DNA from 4 places in the Streptomyces sp. NPDC127097 genome. Region 1 is predicted to be linked to each of the others. Evidence: riboswitches for the same ligand, from Rfam matches in the RefSeq annotation. Region 1 holds a riboswitch; each other region holds the start of a gene.
What was found. Region 1 has a riboswitch for cyclic di-AMP ahead of ACFWJW_RS28150 (M23 family metallopeptidase). Riboswitches for the same ligand answer to the same signal wherever they lie in the genome.

Region 1 (4,534 bases):
CCCCGACCGGCTCCTTCGGCCGTCGCGAGGACAAGCCGCGCTGGAAGCGCAACGGCTGATCACCGACGCTGATCCGCGGGGCCCGTACGCACTCAAGTGCCGTGCGGGCCCCGCGCGTTGTACGGCCCGCCGCAGGCCCCGCCGGGCCCGCCGGCCGGCCTCGCGGCACCCCGCCGGATGGCTTGATCCGTAATGCCTTCGGGCTGCGGCACCTCCTCGGGCTATGCTGCTCGGTGCGGGCCATTAGCTCAATTGGCAGAGCAGTGGACTTTTAATCCATTGGTTCAGGGTTCGAGCCCCTGATGGCCCACCAGAAGCGGGACGGGAAGACCGTCCGGCGGATGCGGTGCCCCGAGGGCCCGGACCATTCGCGGTCCGGGCCCTCGGGCGTGCGCGGGGTGCCGGGCGGGCCCAAATGCCGTGGAGCGGAACGTGCTTGGGGGCGCGAGGCGGCTCCCGTTTCCTCCTGGGCTTCCCCCGCCGCCCGCGCGCCACCTCCCCCCCGGCCGGTCCCGTGACCCGTCCGGCCCCCGACGAGTCGCCGGCCCGGCCCGTACCGGCAAGCCTGGGGACGTCGAGGCGACCGGCACGGCGGTCCCGTACGGACGGGCGGGAGGGGGAAGCGGCCGGTGCGGATGCTCCGAGGTGAGGCGCCCTCTGCGGGCGGCGGGGAGCGCCGTGCCCGGCTGGTGTCGTCCGGCCGGATGCCGATGCGCCGGCTTCCCGTCCTCCTGATCGCCGGCGGTGTCGCCTTCGGCATGGGGACGCCCGCCGGTTACACCGCCGCCCCCTTCTTCTCGGCCGCCCCACTGGTCGCCGCGCCGTTCTTCGCCCTGCGCGGCACCGTGCTCACGGCACTGGCCGCCGTGCTCGGCGAGATCTGGGTCGTCCTCTATCGCAGCGGCGCCGCGCGGGATCACGGCGAGTCGGTGACGGAGACCGTCATGGTCCTGGCCGTCGCCCTGTCGGCCCTGGGCATCAACCGGATCGTCCGGAGCGCCGGCGTCCGCCCGGCCTCCCTGGAGGACGTCTCGGCGGCCCTCCAGCGCGCCGTCCTGCCCACGCCGCCCGAACGGCTCGCCGGGCTCGCCATCGCCGCCCGCTACGTGGGCGCGCGGGTGGCGGACCGGAGCGGCGGTGACCTCTATGCGGTCCAGGAGACCCCGCACGGCGTACGGCTGCTGGTCGGCGACGTACGGGGCAAGGGGCTGGACGCGGTGCGGACCGCGGTGATCGTCATCGGCGCCTTCCGTGAGGCGGCGGAACAGGAGCGCACCCTGGGGGCGGTGGCGGGCCGGCTGGAGCGGGCGCTGCGGCGGGAGGACGGGCGGCGCGAGGGAGTGGAGCAGACCGAGGGGTTCACCACTGCCGTTTTGGCCGAGATCCCCGCCAACGGGCAGTGCGTTCTGCGGGTGCTCAACCGGGGCCATCCGTCCCCGCTGCTGCTCACCCCGGACGGCGGGCTGCGCGAGCTGCTGCCCGCGGCGCCGGCGCCGCCCCTCGGGCTGGGCGAGATGGCGAGCCGGCCGGACCGGCCGGACGAGACGTTCTTCCCGGCCGGGGCCCTGCTGCTCTTCTTCACCGACGGGGTGACCGGCGCCCGGGACCTCCTCGGCCGCTGCTACAACCCGTCGGGCACACTGCGCGGCTGCCGCTTCCCCGGCCCGGACGTCCTCGTGGACACCCTCGTCGAGGAGGTGGCACGGCATACGGGCGGCGCGTCGGCCGACGACATGGCGCTGCTGGCGGTGCAGCGGCCCATGGGGGCGTAGGTGGTGGCCCGTAGGGGGTTCGGTGGGCGGGGGCTTCATGGGGGTGGGGCCCGTGTAGGGGGACGGGCGGGCGTACGGGGTGCCGTACGGGAGCCGGGCCGTCCCCCGACCCCGCTCAGTGCCCCGGGCCGCCCCGTGCGCCGGAGAGGCTGTGCAGGCTCTGGCCGTGCGGGCCGGTGAGCGCGACCGGGCGTCCGTCGAGCGCGAGGGTCAGGTGCAGGGCGTCGTCCGGGCGGGGCGCGTGGGGTGCGGCGTCGGTGATCCACGGCAGCACGGAGTAGTGCTCGTTGGAGATCCAGTGGCCGCCGCCGGGCCGCCCGTCGAGCAGCGACCGTACGAGACGCGCGAACTCCGCGCGGCGGGCCGGCGGGAGATAGGCCAGCACGGCGCTGTGGAAGATGACCAGCGTCGCCTCGGGCGGTGCCTCGGCGGCGAGCGCGGGCAGCTCGTCGATCAGGTCGCCGCGCACCATCCGTGGCCGCGGCGCCGGCCGCACCGCGTCGACGGCCGCGGCCAGCCGTGCCGCACGCTCCCCGTCGCCCGGCCATACGAGCGCCTGGAGCCAGCGCAGATCGTCCGGTTCGCCGGCCGGGTCGAGCGGGTCCAGGTCGATGCCGGCCCGCCAGACGATCCGCGGCAGCCGTTCGGGCAGCTCGTCGGCCGCCCCGCCCGTACGGCAGGTGAACACCAGCGGGCTCTCCGGTGCACCCAGCTCGGCCCGGCGGCGCGGCCCGTCCCCGCCTTCGGCCTCGTACCGGTAGCGATAGCGGTCGGGGTGCAGACACAGCCCCGCGGACGCGCCGGCCTCCAGCAGCGCCAGCGGCTGCGGCAGACGGGCGAGCAGCGGCAGCAGGGTGGCGCAGCGGGCCGGTTCGTTGGTCTGGGTGGCGCGCTGCATGATCACCGCGCGCACCTCGTCCCAGTGCCGGATCGTCCACTCGCGCCAGCGCCCGTACGCGGCCGCACCGCGCGGGCCCGTCTCGGCGTGCGGGCCGTCGAGATAGCGGACGGCGGCGAGCAGGAGGTTCGGCTGCTGTTTGTTGCCGGCGGGCAGCGAGCCGGACAGCAGATCGCAGAACTCCGCGTCCTGGCTGATCCGCGCGGTCAGCTCCTCGTGCGCGTCCGACCGGCCGCGCGCCTCCCGCCAGGAGAACTCCCCGTACCGCTCCGCCACTCCCCACGCGTGACCGGCGGCCCGTCCGGCGTTCCCGGTGTTCCCGACGTTGACGACCATGATCCGACGTTACTGCTCTCACCCTCCGTGACCGAGGGGCACCCCTGCGCATAACGACTGGCACACAATCCGCGCGAGATCGTTTAGGGCTGGCGGGCCAACTCGCCCGGGTTGCTGCACTGCTGGCCGAAAAGGCCGCGCGGCAGCTCGTGCGGAGCGCATACGGATTCGTGGGAACGCTTGGAATTCGGCCGCCGTCTCTATTACTGTCCGATAACGCAGCGCGGTCGTCCCAGCCGCCGCCCGAGGCGGCACCGCGCGCCGACGCCGAATCCCGCACGCGCTTTTCACGCACCCCCAAGCACTTCGAACTGCACCAAGGGAACCGGGGAACCACTTCCTTGGGGTGAATCGGACGCCCTCCGCCAGTGGGCGTCCGTAGGAGACCTTCCTGCTCCGAACCCGTCAGCTAACCCGGTAGGCGAGAAGGAAGGAAAGGAGTGCGCCCCCGTGGCGTCCAACAGGTCTACCCCTGAGGACCCGTTCGCCTACGAGCTCGATGACCGAGGTGCCTTCCCCGGCCCCGGTGTCGATGACGGCGACGGACCGTGGGAGGAATGGAATCCCACCGAGGAATCCACCCGTGCCGTTCGAGGCAAGCACCGCGTCGCCAAGCAGCGCGGCGGCGGATTCGCCCGCAGCGGCACCGTCCTGGGTGTCGGTGTCATCGCGGCGGTCGGCGCGAGCGGCATGGCCTCGGCCGAGGGCCGTCCGCCGGTGCCGATCTCGATGCCCGACGTCGGCGGCCTGGCCGACGACCTCTCCGAGAAGCTGCCGGACGCCAAGGAGCTTCCCGGCATCGGCGAGCTGATATCCGACGACGACTCCGCGGCCACCGACGCCGCCTCGGCTCCCGACAGCGGCGCGGTCACCGCCGCCACGGGCGCGGACACGGGTAACGCCGCGGGCGCCGGTGAGGCGCTGCGCAGCCGCATCCTCCAGCAGGCCGACGCGCAGCAGGGCTCCGCCGAGCAGGAGGCCCGCGAGGCCGCCGAAAAGGCCGCCGTCCAGCAGGCCGCCACGGAAGCCGCCGCCCACCAGAAGTCGGCCGAAAAAGCCGCAGCAGCCAAGAAGGCGGCCGAGATGGAGGCCAAGCGCAAGGCGGAGGAAGCGGCCCGGCGGAAGGCGGAGGCCGAACGCCTCGCCGAACTGGCGAAGAGCTTCATCGCCCCCGTGTCCTCCTACACGCTCACCGCCAGTTTCGGCCAGGCCGGTGACCGCTGGGCCGCCGACCACACCGGACAGGACTTCGCCGCGCCGACCGGCACCCCCGTCAAGGCGGTGCACTCCGGCACCATCACCCAGGCCGGCTGGGCCGGCTCGTACGGCTACCGCATCGTCCTCACCCTCGACGACGGCACCGAGCTCTGGTTCTGCCACCTCTCCTCGATGGTGAAGACCTCCGGCAAGGTCAGCACCGGCGACGTCATCGGCCGCGTCGGCGCCACCGGCAACGTCACCGGCCCCCACCTCCACCTGGAGGTACGCCCCGGCGCCGGCGACCCGATCGACCCGATGCCGTGGCTCC
Region 2 (4,534 bases), on a different contig from region 1:
TCCCACTTGATGTCGACCAGGTTGAGTTTGCATGCCTCGCCCGCCCTGAGTCCGACCTGCGACATCAGATTCGATGCGGTGCAGTTCCGCGCGGGGGGGGCGAACTTGCGGCAGGTCGCCATCTCGCCGCCCCAGCCGGTGAACAGCGCCTGACCTCCGGCTCGGTCGGCGGGATCCACAGGGCAGCGTCCTTGTCTCCCCGCGGGCGGTTCATCTCGTCGATCGGGCACTCGACGACCCGCCCAGTCTTCCGATGGATCTCGACCTTGTGCCGCAGTTCCAGCAATAGATATGTGAGATGTCCACCCTCGGAGAACAGCAAAAATGGCCTCTGGCCTGGGCATTTGACTTGATCACTAGAATCGGGTCCCATTCTAACTGGACGTACATCCTGTACATTTTTTACAGAGAGAGGAGCAGGCCCATGCTGCGACCGATGGCCCGCTATGTCCTTCCCGAGTTCACCGAGCGCACGTCCCAGGGGACGCGCACCATGGACCCGTATTCCAAGCTGCTCAGTGAGCGCATCATCTTCCTGGGCACCCCGGTCGACGACGCCTCCGCCAACGATGTGATGGCGCAGTTCATCCACCTCGAACACGCCGCGCCCGAACAGGACATCGCGCTCTACATCAACTCCCCCGGCGGCTCGTTCACGGCGATGACCGCCATCTACGACACGATGCGCTTCGTGTCGTGCGATGTGCAGACCATCTGCCTGGGGCAGGCCGCCTCCGCCGCCGCGGTACTGCTGGCCGCCGGCACCCCCGGAAAGCGGCTGGCCCTGCCCGGCGCCCGGATCCTGATCCACCAGCCGTCGTTCCACGAGCCCGTCCAGGGCCAGGCCACCGATCTCCAGATCGAGGCCGAGGAGTTGCTGCGCACCCGCGACATGCTGGAGCGGATGCTGGCGGAGCACACCGGACAGCCCCGGGAACGGATCGCCGCCGATATCGAGCGCGACAAGATCTTCGACGCCGAAGCCGCCCAGGAATACGGCCTGATCGACGGGCTCACCCGTCAGCGCAAGCAGTCCGTCCCCCAACTCGGCGCACGGTGAGCCCGGATGCCGCTGCCGGAACTGCCGCCGCTGCCCGCCCTGACGCGCGCCGAGGGTGAGCTGATCGACCGTTACCTGGAGGTGCTCGACCTGCTGGGCAGGATCAACCCGGCCCGGGGCGGCGACACCTACACCGGACTGCGGGCCGCCCAGGCGCTGGTCGGCAAGGCCGCCGGACTGCGCGACGCGCTGACGCTGATGCACGACCGGGGTGAGAGCGAACTGCACCGCGAGACCTTGACCCGGGCGCTCCGGGTGCTGGAGGGCGAGCGCCGGGCCGGGCTCGTGACGATGCCGCCGGCCACGGAGAGTTGACGCGACACGCACACGGGGCTGCGCATACGGCGTAGCGTCCGGGCCCGATGTGAGGAGGCGACGAATTGCGCGGGGAAACGCAATTCCTTGGACCTCTGATGTTTCGCCCCTGGTCCAGGGGGTGCGGCGCCCCGCGCCATGGCACTTGAGGGAACAAAAGTAACCATTCAGGCGAAGTGTGACGCATGTCACATACGGCATTTTCAGCTCGGAATTCTGGTGGCGGGTGCGTGACGATCCCTTCGACGGCAAGACCCCGCCACAGCGACGGGGCGGTCCGGACGGGCGCCTAATCCCGCCGCCGTACCGGATGTCAGGTCGACGTTGTGGACCGGCGGGAGCGGAGGACCCGAGCAGGACGGGGTCCCGGCCTCAGGGCCGAGACTCCTTGGGGTGAAGCCGTACGCACGGCCGGGCATCTTCGCCTGCCCGAACCCGACAGGTCTTCCTTCGCAGGCGGCTGACGAAGGGTTTGCGCATGACTGTGCGCATGCAGACGCCAAATCTGCTGGCGCGTGCCGGCACCGTCACCGCTCTGACGCTGGTCACCCTGGGCGGGACGACCGTCGCCCCAGGAGAGGCCGGGAACGCCGAAGCCGCCTCCGTGTCCGCCTACGCGCTGCGGATCGCGGCCTCCAAGAGCGGCGCGCCCTACCAGTACGGCGCCCAAGGGCCGTACCGCTTCGACTGTTCGGGGCTGACGATGTACTCGTTCAAGCGCGCCGGGCGGGCCCTGCCCCGTACCGCCGCCGCGCAGTACGTCCGCACCCGGCATCTCCCGGCCTCCCTGCGCAGACGCGGTGACCTGGTCTTCTTCCGTTCCGCACGCGGCATTTACCACGTCGGCATCTATGCCGGCCGGGGCCGGATGTGGCATGCCCCCAAGGCCGGAAGCGTGGTGCGGCTGGAACGGATCTGGAGCGGCGCGGTGTCCTACGGACGGGTGGGCTGACCGGCATTTCGTCTCACATGTGATCAATTGTCGGTGGGATTGGCCCACTTGGCCGGTGGAGACGACGGACCGCACCCATCCGCGGATCACCAGGGCGCTGCGGTGGGCGCCGAGGTGCTGATCGTGCCGTACGGCGGCCGCGGTTGACCGCGTGCCGGGGGCCGCCGTTCAGGTCAGCACGACCTCGACGAGCAGGATGCCACCCAGTGTGGTGAGCAGCATTCCGGTGACGGCTTCCAGGGCGCGGGTGACCCGGGGGCGGCGCAGCCAGCTGCCCAGGCGGTCGACCAGCAGCGCGACGGCGGGGAACCACACCAGCGCCAGCGCGACGACCATGGTCGCGAGCAGCAGCGTGCGGGGCAGCGCGGGCTCGCCGGCCGGGACGAACTGCGGGAGCAGACTGAGGAAGAGGACCGGGGCCTTGGGGTTGAGGGCATTGGTCAGGAAGCCCTGGCGCAGGCTCCGTGCGGTGCCCAGGAGCGCGGGCGGGTGATCGGCCTGGGGCGCGGACGGGCCGGTCGCGGCGTCCTCGGGCGCCTTCCGGTGCTGGACGACCGCGAGCAGCGCGCCGACCCCCAGGTACAACAGATAGAGCCCGCCGAGGAGTTGGACGGCGCCGAACAGCGCGGGCACGGCGACCAGCACGGCCGCGAGCCCGGCGACCGCCAGTGCGGTGTGCACCAGCAGCCCGCCCGCCACTCCGACCGCGGCCGCCACCCCCGCCCGGCGCGAGTCGAGCGCGTGGCGCACCACGACCGCGAAGTCCGCGCCCGGCATGGCGACCATGCCCGCGGCGACTCCGGTGAAGGCGATCAGCTGTCCGTCCATGGGAGCAGTTTCGCTGGTCAGAGCCTTTAATGGGGAGTGGCAATGTTCTTGGGGAGCCTAAAGAGGTTCTTATGTACGACCCCACGCGGCTGGCCGCCCTGGTGGCGGTGGCGGAGGCCGGTTCGATCAGCAGAGCCGCCGACCGGCTGGGCTACACCGCGCCCGCGCTCTCCCAGCAGCTCGCCAAGCTGGAGCGGGAGGCGGGGACCGCGCTGCTGGTGCGCCACCACCGCGGGGCACGGCTGACGGCGGCCGGTGAGCTGCTGCTCGTACGGGCCCGGCGGGTGCTCGACGAGCTGGATCAGGCGCGGCACGAGCTGTCCCGGCTGACGGGGCTTTCCGGCGGCGTGCTGCGGGTCGGCACGTTCATGACCGCCGGGACGCATCTGCTGCCGCCCGCGCTCAGCGCGTTCCGGCGGGCGCACCCCGATGTGGAGCTGAGCGTCACGGAGTACGTACCTCCGCAGGCCACCGCCGCGGTGGCGCTGGGCGAGGTCGATCTGGCGCTGACGCACGAGTATGTGCCGGGCGAGGCGATGCCGCCGCCGGAGGGGGTGCGGCTCGAACCGCTGCTGACCGAGGAACTGGTGCTGGTCACCGCGCCGGGCCATGCCCTGTCGGCGGGCGCCGGCCGCCTGCCGCTCGCCGAGCTGGCCGGTCAGCCGCTGGTCAGCATGGCGCCGGCCAACCCCAACCGGCGTGCCGTGGAGGCGGTACTGGCGGCCGCCGGGGCGAGTGTGGCGGTGCGCTGCGAGTCCCCGAGCTATGCGGTGGTCGGTGCGCTGGTGAGCGCGGGGCTCGGGGTGGCGGTGGTCCCGGAGATGATGGCGGAGGGCTCGGTGACCCCGCTGGGCGTCCGCCGGCTGGACCCGCCGGAGCTGCGCCGCCGGATCTCGGTGGCCTACCGCCCCGGCGGCGGGGCCCCGGCCGCGGACACCTTGCGCGCCCTGTTGCGCGGGGCCTTCGCCCGTCACGCCCCCGCGTCGTAGCCCGACGGGTCGCCGGGTGCGGCGGAGGTCTTCAGCGGACGGCGTTCGGCCACGGCACGGTGATCCAGACGGTCTTCCCGCCGGACTCGGTGGGGACGACCGAGAGCCGGCCGCCGGCTTCCGCGGCGAGGCAGCGGATGATGACCAGGCCGCGGCCGTTGTCCTGCTGGACGGCGGCGGGCAGCCGGCGCGGGCGGCGGGGATGGCTGTCGGTGATGCCGACCCGCAGCTGTTCGTCGCGCTCCAGCCGCAGCTCGACAGTGAAGTCCGGCGACCGGCCGAAGGTGTGCACGACAGCGTTGGTGGCGAGTTCGGAGATGATCAGACGGAGGGAGTCGGCGAGCGCGGAGTCGTCGGGCAGGCCCCATTCGGCGAGCACGGCGAGGGTGT
Region 3 (4,534 bases), on a different contig from region 1:
GGGTGTCGCGGCAGTGAGTCCCCTTGCCCGGCATTGTTCGCTTTCGACCGCGGCGGGTACGCGCGTGACCGCGGCGCCATGGCCGTACGGCCGGGACCGGCCTGGCCTGACCGAAGCGGCGATAGTGGGCGCCCTGCCCGAAGGGCCGTGCTATACGGCGGCTACGATCCAGCACTATGGACGTAGTAACCAATATCTTCGTCGGCCTGCACATCATCGGCATCGCCTCCCTGCTGGGCGGCTTTCTGACCCAGATGAAGGCGATGAGCGCGGGCACCGCCCGCTTCGTGCCGGCCATGCTGCACGGCGCACTGACGATGCTGGTCACCGGCATCGTGCTGGTCGGCCTCAACCAGGCCCAGGACCACCCGCTCAACAACATCAAGCTCGGCATCAAGATGGCCGTCCTGGTGGTGATCCTGGCGCTGGTCTACGTCAAGCGGGACGACGAGACGGTCGACAAGGCGCTCTTCGGCGCGGTCGGCGGCCTGACGGTGGCCAACATCTTCATCGCGGTGCTCTGGACCTGACGAGCGCCCCACTACGGCACACCGCGCGGTCCTCGCCTCCATATCCGGAGACGACGGCCGCGCGGTGGCGTGTGGGGGGTGACCGTGGGGGGTGGTCTGGTGGGGGAGCGGGGCGGGCTCAGCCCGGACGGACGCTTCCGTATATCGGCATGTAGTAGATCGACTCCTCCCGGACGTTGGCGCCCGGCTTCGGAGCGTGCACCATCTTCCCGTCGCCCAGGTACAAGCCGACGTGGCTGATGTCGTCATAGAAGAAGACCAGGTCGCCGGGCTGAAGATCCTTGGTGGCCACCCGCTGGCCCACCTTGACCTGGTCCCAGGTCGTCCGCGGCAGATCGACACCCGCCGCCTTCCATGCCGCCTGGGTCAGCCCCGAGCAGTCGTAGGAAGTGGGCCCGGTCGCGCCCCAGACGTACGGCTTGCCTATCTGGGCGCGGGCGAAGGCGAGCGCCTTGGCGCCCTTGCTGGTGGCCGAGTCGCCCGTGGAGCCGCCCGTGGAGCCACCGCCGGTGGAGCCCCCGGTCGAGCCGTCGCCGTCCTGCTGCCGCTGGCGCTCCCGCTCCTGCTGCTTGCGCGCCTCCTCCGCGGCCCGGCGCTTGGCCGCCGCCTCCTTCTGGCGCTCCAGCTCGGCCAGCCGCGCCTTCTCCTGGGCGGTCAGCCGGGACAGCAGCTGCCGGGCCTCGGCCAGCTTGCCCTGGACGGAGCTCATGGACTCCTTGAGGGATGCCTGCGACGCCTGCAACCGCTCCAGGCTGCGGGTCGCCTCGGCGCGCTGCTTGGTGGCCGCCGCCTGCTGCTCCTGGTAGTCGGTGACGGCCTGCTTCTGCCGGCCGGTCAGCCGCTCCATGAGGTGGTTGCGGTCGACGAACTGCTGCGGGTCCTTGGCGAGCATCAGCTGCGCCGTCGGGTTCATGCCGCCGGTCCGGTACTGCGCCGAGGCGAAGGTGCCCAGCAGGCGCCGGGACTCGTTCATCTTCTCGGCGCGCTTGGCGGAGGCGTCGAGCAGGCGGTCCACGGTGTGGCGCTGGGTCTCGGCGCGCTCCTTGGCGGCGTTGTATTTCTGGGTGGCCACCTCGGCCTGGTGGTAGAGGTCGTCGACCTTCTGTTGGACCTCTTCGACGGTGGGCTTGGGCGCCCTGGGGGCCGCGTCGGCGGACTGCGAGAGCAGGGTGACCGAGGCGAGGGCGGCAGTGGTGAGACCGGCCGCTGTACGGCGCCCGGTGGGTGAGGCGAGAACGCTGGTGCGCGGCTTGCGATGCGACGCCAAGACCGGCAACTCCTTCCGTGGACCGCCTACCGGGTTAGCTGTCGGGTTCGGGCGGTGTCGCTGACGGAAGGCTTGCCCTACGGTCCGGACGTCCACTGGCGACGGCCGTACGGATCGATTCACCCCGGTGGTGCTGGTGGGTCCCCGGCTCCGGGTGCCTGAGGGCAGGGCCGGACTCGGCGTCGGCGGCCCGTGCGAACCTGTCGTCCGCGGGGAGGCGGGCTGCCTGAGCGAGGACGTTAGCCAACTCGTGTGGCTCCTGTGAAGGCTGATGTTCGATATGCCCGAAACCTTTTCGTGACCTGAACGCGATGCGGGGGTTGTTGTGGCAGATGTCGGGTTCGGGTAACCGAAGCGCCACCCGGCCGGCGCTTGGCCGCCGGCCCCCTGACCTGCCGCTGCGCCCGGGGCCGCCCGAAGACGGCCCGCAATCCGCCACTCCGCGGCGGACTGTCAGTGCGGCGGCCTAGACTCGGTGGGCGATGAGCAGCCTCTTTGACGACAGCTTCCTGGCGGACCTCGGCCACAAGGGCGAGGAGGAACACCCTCCGCCTCCCGAGGACGAGCACGGCCCGGCCCCGGAGGAGATCCCCGCCGACCTCTTCGGCGGGAGGTTCGACGCGCCCGCACCCAGGGAGTCGTATTACCGCGACGGCGCCGCCCGCCCCGCCATCGACCCGGCGACGCTGCTGGAGGGGCTCAACGACGAGCAGAAGGCCGCCGTGGTGCATACGGGCGGCCCACTGCTGATCGTCGCCGGCGCCGGCTCCGGCAAGACCCGGGTGCTCACCCACCGCATCGCGCATCTGCTCGCCGAGCGGCATGTCCACCCCGGCCAGATCCTCGCGATCACGTTCACCAACAAGGCCGCCGGTGAGATGAAGGAGCGCGTCGAGGAACTGGTCGGCCCGCGCGCGAACGCCATGTGGGTCTCCACCTTCCACAGCGCCTGCGTCCGCATCCTGCGCCGCGAGTCCAAGAAGCTGGGCTTCACCTCGTCCTTCTCGATCTACGACGCCGCCGATTCCAAGCGCCTGATGGCCCTGGTCTGCCGCGATCTGGATCTGGACCCCAAGCGCTACCCGCCCAAGTCCTTCAGCGCGAAGATCTCCAACCTCAAGAACGAGCTCATCGACGAGGAGACCTTCGCCGGGACGGCGGCCGACGGCTTCGAGAAGACCCTCGCCGAGGCGTATGCGATGTACCAGGCACGGCTGCGCGAGGCCAACGCCCTGGACTTCGACGACATCATCATGACCACGGTCAATCTGCTCCAGGCGTTCCCGGACGTCGCCGAGCACTACCGCCGCCGCTTCCGCCATGTCCTCGTCGACGAGTACCAGGACACCAACCACGCCCAGTACACCCTCGTACGCGAACTGGTCGGCCCCGCCGAAACCGCCGCCGAGCTCTGCGTCGTCGGTGACGCCGACCAGTCGATCTACGCCTTCCGCGGCGCCACGATCCGCAACATCCTCCAGTTCGAGGAGGACTACCCGGACGCGACCACGATCCTGCTGGAGCAGAACTACCGCTCCTCGCAGACGATCCTGTCCGCCGCCAACGCCGTCATCGAGCGCAACGAGAACCGCCGCCCCAAGAACCTCTGGACGGACGCCGGCGCCGGCCCCAAGATCTCCGGCTATGTCGCCGACACCGAGCACGACGAGGCCCAGTTCGTCGCCGACGAGATCGACCGGCTGACGGACGCCAAGGACGCCAGGGCCGGCGATGTCGCCGTCTTCTACCGCACCAACGCCCAGTCCCGTGTCTTCGAAGAGATCTTCATCCGGGTCGGGCTGCCCTACAAGGTCGTCGGCGGCGTGCGCTTCTACGAGCGCAAGGAGGTCCGCGATGTGCTCGCCTACCTGCGGGTGCTCAGCAACCCCGAGGACACCGTCCCGCTCCGCCGCATCCTGAACGTCCCCAAGCGCGGCATCGGCGACCGCGCCGAAGCGATGATCGACGCCCTGTCGGCGCGCGAGAAGATCACCTTCCCGCAGGCGCTGCGCCGGGTCGACGAGGCATACGGCATGGCGGCCCGCTCCGCCAACGCCGTCAAGCGTTTCAACGTCCTCATGGAGGAGCTGCGGACCATCGTCGAGTCCGGCGCCGGCCCCGCCACCATCCTGGAAGCGGTCCTGGAGCGTACGGGCTACCTCGCCGAGCTCCAGGCATCCACGGACCCCCAGGACGAGACCCGGATCGAGAACCTCCAGGAACTGGCCGCCGTGGCCCTGGAGTTCGAGCAGGACCGCGGCGAAGACAATCCGGGCACCCTCTCCGACTTCCTGGAGCAGGTCGCCCTGGTCGCCGACTCCGACCAGATCCCGGACGAGGACGAGGAAGGCAGCGGCGTGATCACCCTCATGACGCTGCACACCGCCAAGGGCCTGGAATTCCCGGTGGTCTTCCTGACCGGCATGGAGGACGGCGTCTTCCCGCACATGCGCTCGCTGGGCCAGACCAAGGAGCTGGAGGAGGAGCGCCGGCTGGCCTATGTCGGCATCACCCGCGCCCGCGAGCGGCTCTACGTCACCCGCTCGACGATGCGCAGCGCCTGGGGCCAGCCCTCGTACAACCCGCCCTCCCGGTTCCTGGAGGAGATCCCGGACGACTACGTGGAGTGGAAGCGGACGGGCCCGGCGACGCCGTCCGCCTCCATGGGCGGACTGTCGGCGGGCGGCGGAGGCGGCTTCGCCTCCTCCCTCTCGTCGTCGCGCGCCAAGGGCCCCAG
Region 4 (4,534 bases), on a different contig from region 1:
CACGAAAGCAGGGCACGGCGGCGGACCGCGCGGCGGCGTCGCGAAGTCGGTGAAGAAGATGCGCGGCTATCTCGCCGAGCTGATCCACCGCAAGCGGGCGTCGCTGGGCGACACCGCCGAGGCGGACGAGGATCTGATCTCCGCCCTGATCAGGGCCTCCGACCACGGGGAGCAGCTGACCGAGAACGAGGCCGCCGCGATGGCCTTCATCCTGCTCTTCGCGGGCTTCGAGACCACCGTCAACCTCATCGGCAACGGCCTCTACGCGCTGCTGCGCCACCCCGCCCAGCGGGAGCTGCTCCAGAAGTCGATCGCGGCGGGCGACACCGGGCTGCTCGCCACCGGCATCGAGGAACTGCTCCGTTACGACGGCCCCGTGGAGCTGGCGACCTGGCGGTTCGCGACCCAGGAGCTGACGCTCGGCGGGCAGCGGATCGCCGAGGGGGACCCGGTCCTGGTGGTGCTGGCCGCCGCCGACCGCGACCCGGCGCGCTTCGACGAGCCGGATGTGCTCGATCTGACCCGGCGTGACAACCAGCATCTGGGATACGGGCACGGCATCCACTACTGCCTGGGGGCGCCGCTCGCCCGGCTCGAAGGACAGACCGCGCTGGCGACCCTGCTGACCCGGCTCCCGGACATCCGGCTTGCGGCGGAACCGGATGATTTGCGCTGGCGCGGCGGACTCATCATGCGCGGACTGCGTTCACTTCCGGTGGAGTTCACTCCGGATCGGCCCTGACCAGCAACAAGGCCATATGTGACACAGAGTCAACCGCGTGACCATTACGTGATCTCCGATACATCGACTTGTGACTACCCGTGACCCCGACTACCTTTCGACCGGACGATCGACAGGCTTCACTCGATCGGTCGAAGCGGTGATGTGGGGGACCGGTGTAACGGTGCCGCTCGCGTGCGTCGGCCGGCCGGAGCCCGTCGAGCAGCTCGACGAGCTCGTCGAACAACTCAACCGCCGCGCGAAAGGCATCCGCATGCGTTCCGGGAACGGCCGACATCGTCGCCCCCGTCAGGCACCGGCCATCTTTGTCACGGCGGGAGTGACCGGCGCCGGCTTCGCCCTCCCCCTCCTCGGGGCGAGCGGCGCTCACGCCGCCGACACCGCGACCTGGGACAAGGTCGCCCAGTGCGAGAGCGCTGGGGTGTGGAGCGCCGCCTCGGGCAACGGCTACTACGGCGGCCTCCAGCTGACCCAGGAGATGTGGGACAACTACGGCGGCTCGGCCTACGCCTCGCGACCCGACTACGCCAGTCGCTCCCAGCAGATCGCCGTGGCCCAGTCGATCCTCGACGACCGCGGGCCGGACGCCTGGCCCAGCTGTGCGGTGAACGCGGGGCTGACCGGCGACGGCGAGGCCCCGGAGGTCGACCCGGGCAGCACCAGCACCCCCGCGCCCGACCCGTCGGACTCCCAGGGCGGCCTCGACCCCTGGGACACCCCTGGTTCGTCCCGCTCCCACGACGGTGGGGACTCCTCCTCCGGGCAGGACGACGCGCCGCACGACGAGCACGGCGAGCAGCCGGACCGGCAGCCGTCCGACGCGACGCCCTCGCCCGACGCCTCCGGCTCCGGCGAGCCCGGCGACGCGTCCACGAGCCCGGAGCCGTCCGACCCGGCGACGCCCGGCGACCGGGGCGACGACCCGTCGCGGTCCGCCGACCCGTCCGACGACGACCCGTCCGGCAGCCCCTCCACGGACCCGTCCGGGGACGGCAGCCGTACGGACAGCACCGGCACGCCGCACAAGGTGCCCAGCAAGGGCAAGCACCGCCGCGAGGCGGGCGACGAGGGTGCCGGGGACGGCGGCGACGGCAGGTCCGGCGGCCGGCACGCCTCGCGCGGCGGCGACGCGCACCGTACGGGCCCGGCGGCCGGCGGCGACTACACGGTGCGCCCGGGTGACAGCCTGTCAGCCATCGCCGCGGCCCACCGGCTGCCCGGCGGCTGGCCCGCGCTCTACGACCGCAACGAGGGCGTCATCGGGTCCGACGCGGACCTGATCCAGCCCGGTCAGCAGCTCGATCTCGGGCGGAACGCGGGGTAATTCGCCGCCCTTCGCCCTGTTTTGGGAAAGTGAGACAAGGGTCTCGTTGACTCCTGTGGGGCCCGGTGTGCTCAAGACCGGCATACCGGGCCTCACCTGCGAATACGTAACCAACCCGTGATCAAAAACGGTCAACTTGGTTCAGATGGTGGGGTTTGAACCCCAGGGGCATTACTGCTTAACGTCAGGATCGCTCGCCAAAGCGAGCCCCTCGATCACACGCCGAATCCTGCCGGTGGTCGAAGGCACTTGACGCGCAAGCGCCGAAGGCAGGAGCGGGGGACCCAAGGTAAGTGCCGGCCCCGCCCGTGAAAACGGGTCAACCGGCTTGGGGTGAAGCCAGGTGCGCATGCGCGCCGGGCCGGGCGACTCATCAGCCCGAACCCGACAGCTCACCTCGTAGGCGTCGGTGAGGAAACGAACGAACCATGCTGATCTTCAAGGGCAAGCACCGTCGTCCCTCCAAGGCCGTCCGCGTCGCCACCCTCGCCGGTGTCGCCGGTGCCGCCGTGGCCGTCCCGATGATGGGTGCCACCTCCGCCTCCGCCGCCTCCGTCGCCACCTGGGACAAGGTCGCCCAGTGCGAGTCCGGCGGCAACTGGTCGATCAACACCGGTAACGGCTACTACGGTGGCCTCCAGTTCTCCAACTCCAGCTGGGCCGCTGCCGGTGGCACCAAGTTCGCGCCGCGCGCCGACCTGGCCAGCAAGGCCCAGCAGATCCAGGCCGCCGAGAAGCTCCTCGCCATCCAGGGCCCGGGCGCCTGGTCCTGCGCCGGTGCGGGCAACCTGACCGCCGGTGGTCCGTCCCCCGACGTCGACACCTCCGCGCAGACCAAGTCCGCGCCGAAGCAGGAGTCCGCCAAGCCGGAGGTCAAGAAGGCCCCGTCCGAGGACCGTGCCTCGCGCTCCGCCGAGCGCAAGTCCACCGGCCACGGCAACTACACCGTCAAGGCGGGCGACACCCTCGCCAAGATCGCCAAGGCCCACGGCACCGACTGGAAGTCCGTCTACAAGGCCAACAAGTCGGTCATCGGCGGCAACCCGAACCTGATCATCCCGGGCCAGCAGCTCAACGTCTGAGCCGGAGCTCACCGGGGCTCCTGAGGGCCCGAGCGGCGGGCCCCTTCCTCCGTGAGACCGCCCCGTCATGGCGCGCCCTTCCCCCCAGCGCGCCGTGGCGGGGCTTCTCATGTTCCCGGGCCGTGTCCGAGGCGCCCCGGCCGGCGGCAGGCCGCTGACCGGCGCTGTTCCGCGACTTTCCCCGTTCGGCGAACAATGTGCCAAACGTCCCGGCAACTGGGCCTTTGGGCAGGTTTTCGGGGGCGTTCCGTCCCACGGAGCGGGCCAAGGGCAGGCGGACGAGCCCGGGGCCGTTAGGCTCATGCGCAGAACGCCAGACACCCACGAAGGAGACAACGTGCCGTCGATCGACGTCGTCGTAGCCCGCGAAATTCTCGACTCGCGAGGTAATCCCACGGTCGAGGTCGAGGTCGGCCTCGACGACGGCAGCACCGGCCGTGCCGCCGTCCCGTCCGGCGCCTCCACCGGCGCCTTCGAGGCCATCGAGCTCCGTGACGGCGACCCGAACCGCTACCTCGGCAAGGGCGTCGAGAAGGCCGTGCTGGCCGTCATCGAGCAGATCGGCCCGGAGCTCGTCGGCTACGACGCGACCGAGCAGCGGCTGATCGACCAGGCGATGTTCGACCTGGACGCCACCGACAACAAGGGCTCGCTCGGCGCCAACGCCATCCTCGGCGTCTCCCTCGCCGTCGCGCACGCCGCCTCCGAGGCCAGCGACCTCCCGCTGTTCCGCTACCTCGGCGGCCCGAACGCGCATGTGCTGCCCGTCCCGATGATGAACATCCTGAACGGCGGCTCGCACGCCGACTCCAACGTGGACATCCAGGAGTTCATGATCGCCCCGATCGGCGCGGAGTCCTTCTCCGAGGCGCTGCGCTGGGGCGCCGAGGTCTACCACACCCTCAAGAAGGTCCTGAAGGAGCGCAGCCTGTCCACCGGTCTCGGTGACGAGGGTGGCTTCGCCCCGAACCTGGGCTCCAACCGTGAGGCCCTCGACCTCATCCTGGAGGCCATCAAGCAGGCCGGTTACGCCCCCGGCCAGGACATCGCGCTCGCGCTGGACGTCGCCGCCTCCGAGTTCTACAAGGACGGCAAGTACCAGTTCGAGGGCAAGGACCGCTCGGCCGCCGAGATGACCGAGTACTACGAGGAGCTGGTGGCGGCCTACCCGCTGGTCTCCATCGAGGACCCGCTGTTCGAGGACGACTGGGCCGGCTGGAAGGTCATCACCGACAAGCTCGGCGCCAAGGTCCAGCTCGTCGGCGACGACCTGTTCGTCACCAACCCCGAGCGCCTGGCCCGCGGCATCGAGGAGGGCTCCGCCAACGCGCTGCTGGTGAAGGTCAACCAGATCGGCTCGCTGACCGAGACCCTGGACGCCGTCGA

Region 2: linked by a shared signal. The riboswitch ahead of ACFWJW_RS16640 (C40 family peptidase) and the one ahead of ACFWJW_RS28150 (M23 family metallopeptidase) in region 1 are both predicted to bind cyclic di-AMP.
Region 3: linked by a shared signal. The riboswitch ahead of ACFWJW_RS00220 (NlpC/P60 family protein) and the one ahead of ACFWJW_RS28150 (M23 family metallopeptidase) in region 1 are both predicted to bind cyclic di-AMP.
Region 4: linked by a shared signal. The riboswitch ahead of ACFWJW_RS33655 (transglycosylase family protein) and the one ahead of ACFWJW_RS28150 (M23 family metallopeptidase) in region 1 are both predicted to bind cyclic di-AMP.

The regions. Positions count from the first base shown of each region.
Region 1 covers NZ_JBHXFI010000046.1:24,664-29,197, reverse strand. The annotation lists gene ACFWJW_RS28170 (DEAD/DEAH box helicase) at 1-59, shown strand, start outside; tRNA gene ACFWJW_RS28165 (tRNA-Lys) at 238-313, shown strand; gene ACFWJW_RS28160 (PP2C family protein-serine/threonine phosphatase) at 636-1,772, shown strand; gene ACFWJW_RS28155 (DUF2332 family protein) at 1,888-3,006, opposite strand; cyclic di-AMP (ydaO/yuaA leader) riboswitch at 3,291-3,445, shown strand; gene ACFWJW_RS28150 (M23 family metallopeptidase) at 3,457-4,534, shown strand, end outside.
Region 2 covers NZ_JBHXFI010000018.1:94,347-98,880, reverse strand. The annotation lists gene ACFWJW_RS16650 (ATP-dependent Clp protease proteolytic subunit) at 425-1,060, shown strand; gene ACFWJW_RS16645 (hypothetical protein) at 1,067-1,375, shown strand; cyclic di-AMP (ydaO/yuaA leader) riboswitch at 1,652-1,849, shown strand; gene ACFWJW_RS16640 (C40 family peptidase) at 1,854-2,327, shown strand; gene ACFWJW_RS16635 (LysE family translocator) at 2,496-3,155, opposite strand; gene ACFWJW_RS16630 (LysR family transcriptional regulator) at 3,227-4,144, shown strand; gene ACFWJW_RS16625 (ATP-binding protein) at 4,176-4,534, opposite strand, start outside.
Region 3 covers NZ_JBHXFI010000001.1:55,989-60,522, forward strand. The annotation lists gene ACFWJW_RS00215 (hypothetical protein) at 177-530, shown strand; gene ACFWJW_RS00220 (NlpC/P60 family protein) at 649-1,797, opposite strand; cyclic di-AMP (ydaO/yuaA leader) riboswitch at 1,805-1,989, opposite strand; gene pcrA (DNA helicase PcrA) at 2,280-4,534, shown strand, end outside.
Region 4 covers NZ_JBHXFI010000071.1:16,261-20,794, reverse strand. The annotation lists gene ACFWJW_RS33665 (cytochrome P450) at 1-742, shown strand, start outside; gene ACFWJW_RS33660 (transglycosylase family protein) at 906-2,066, shown strand; cyclic di-AMP (ydaO/yuaA leader) riboswitch at 2,277-2,487, shown strand; gene ACFWJW_RS33655 (transglycosylase family protein) at 2,495-3,148, shown strand; gene eno (phosphopyruvate hydratase) at 3,486-4,534, shown strand, end outside.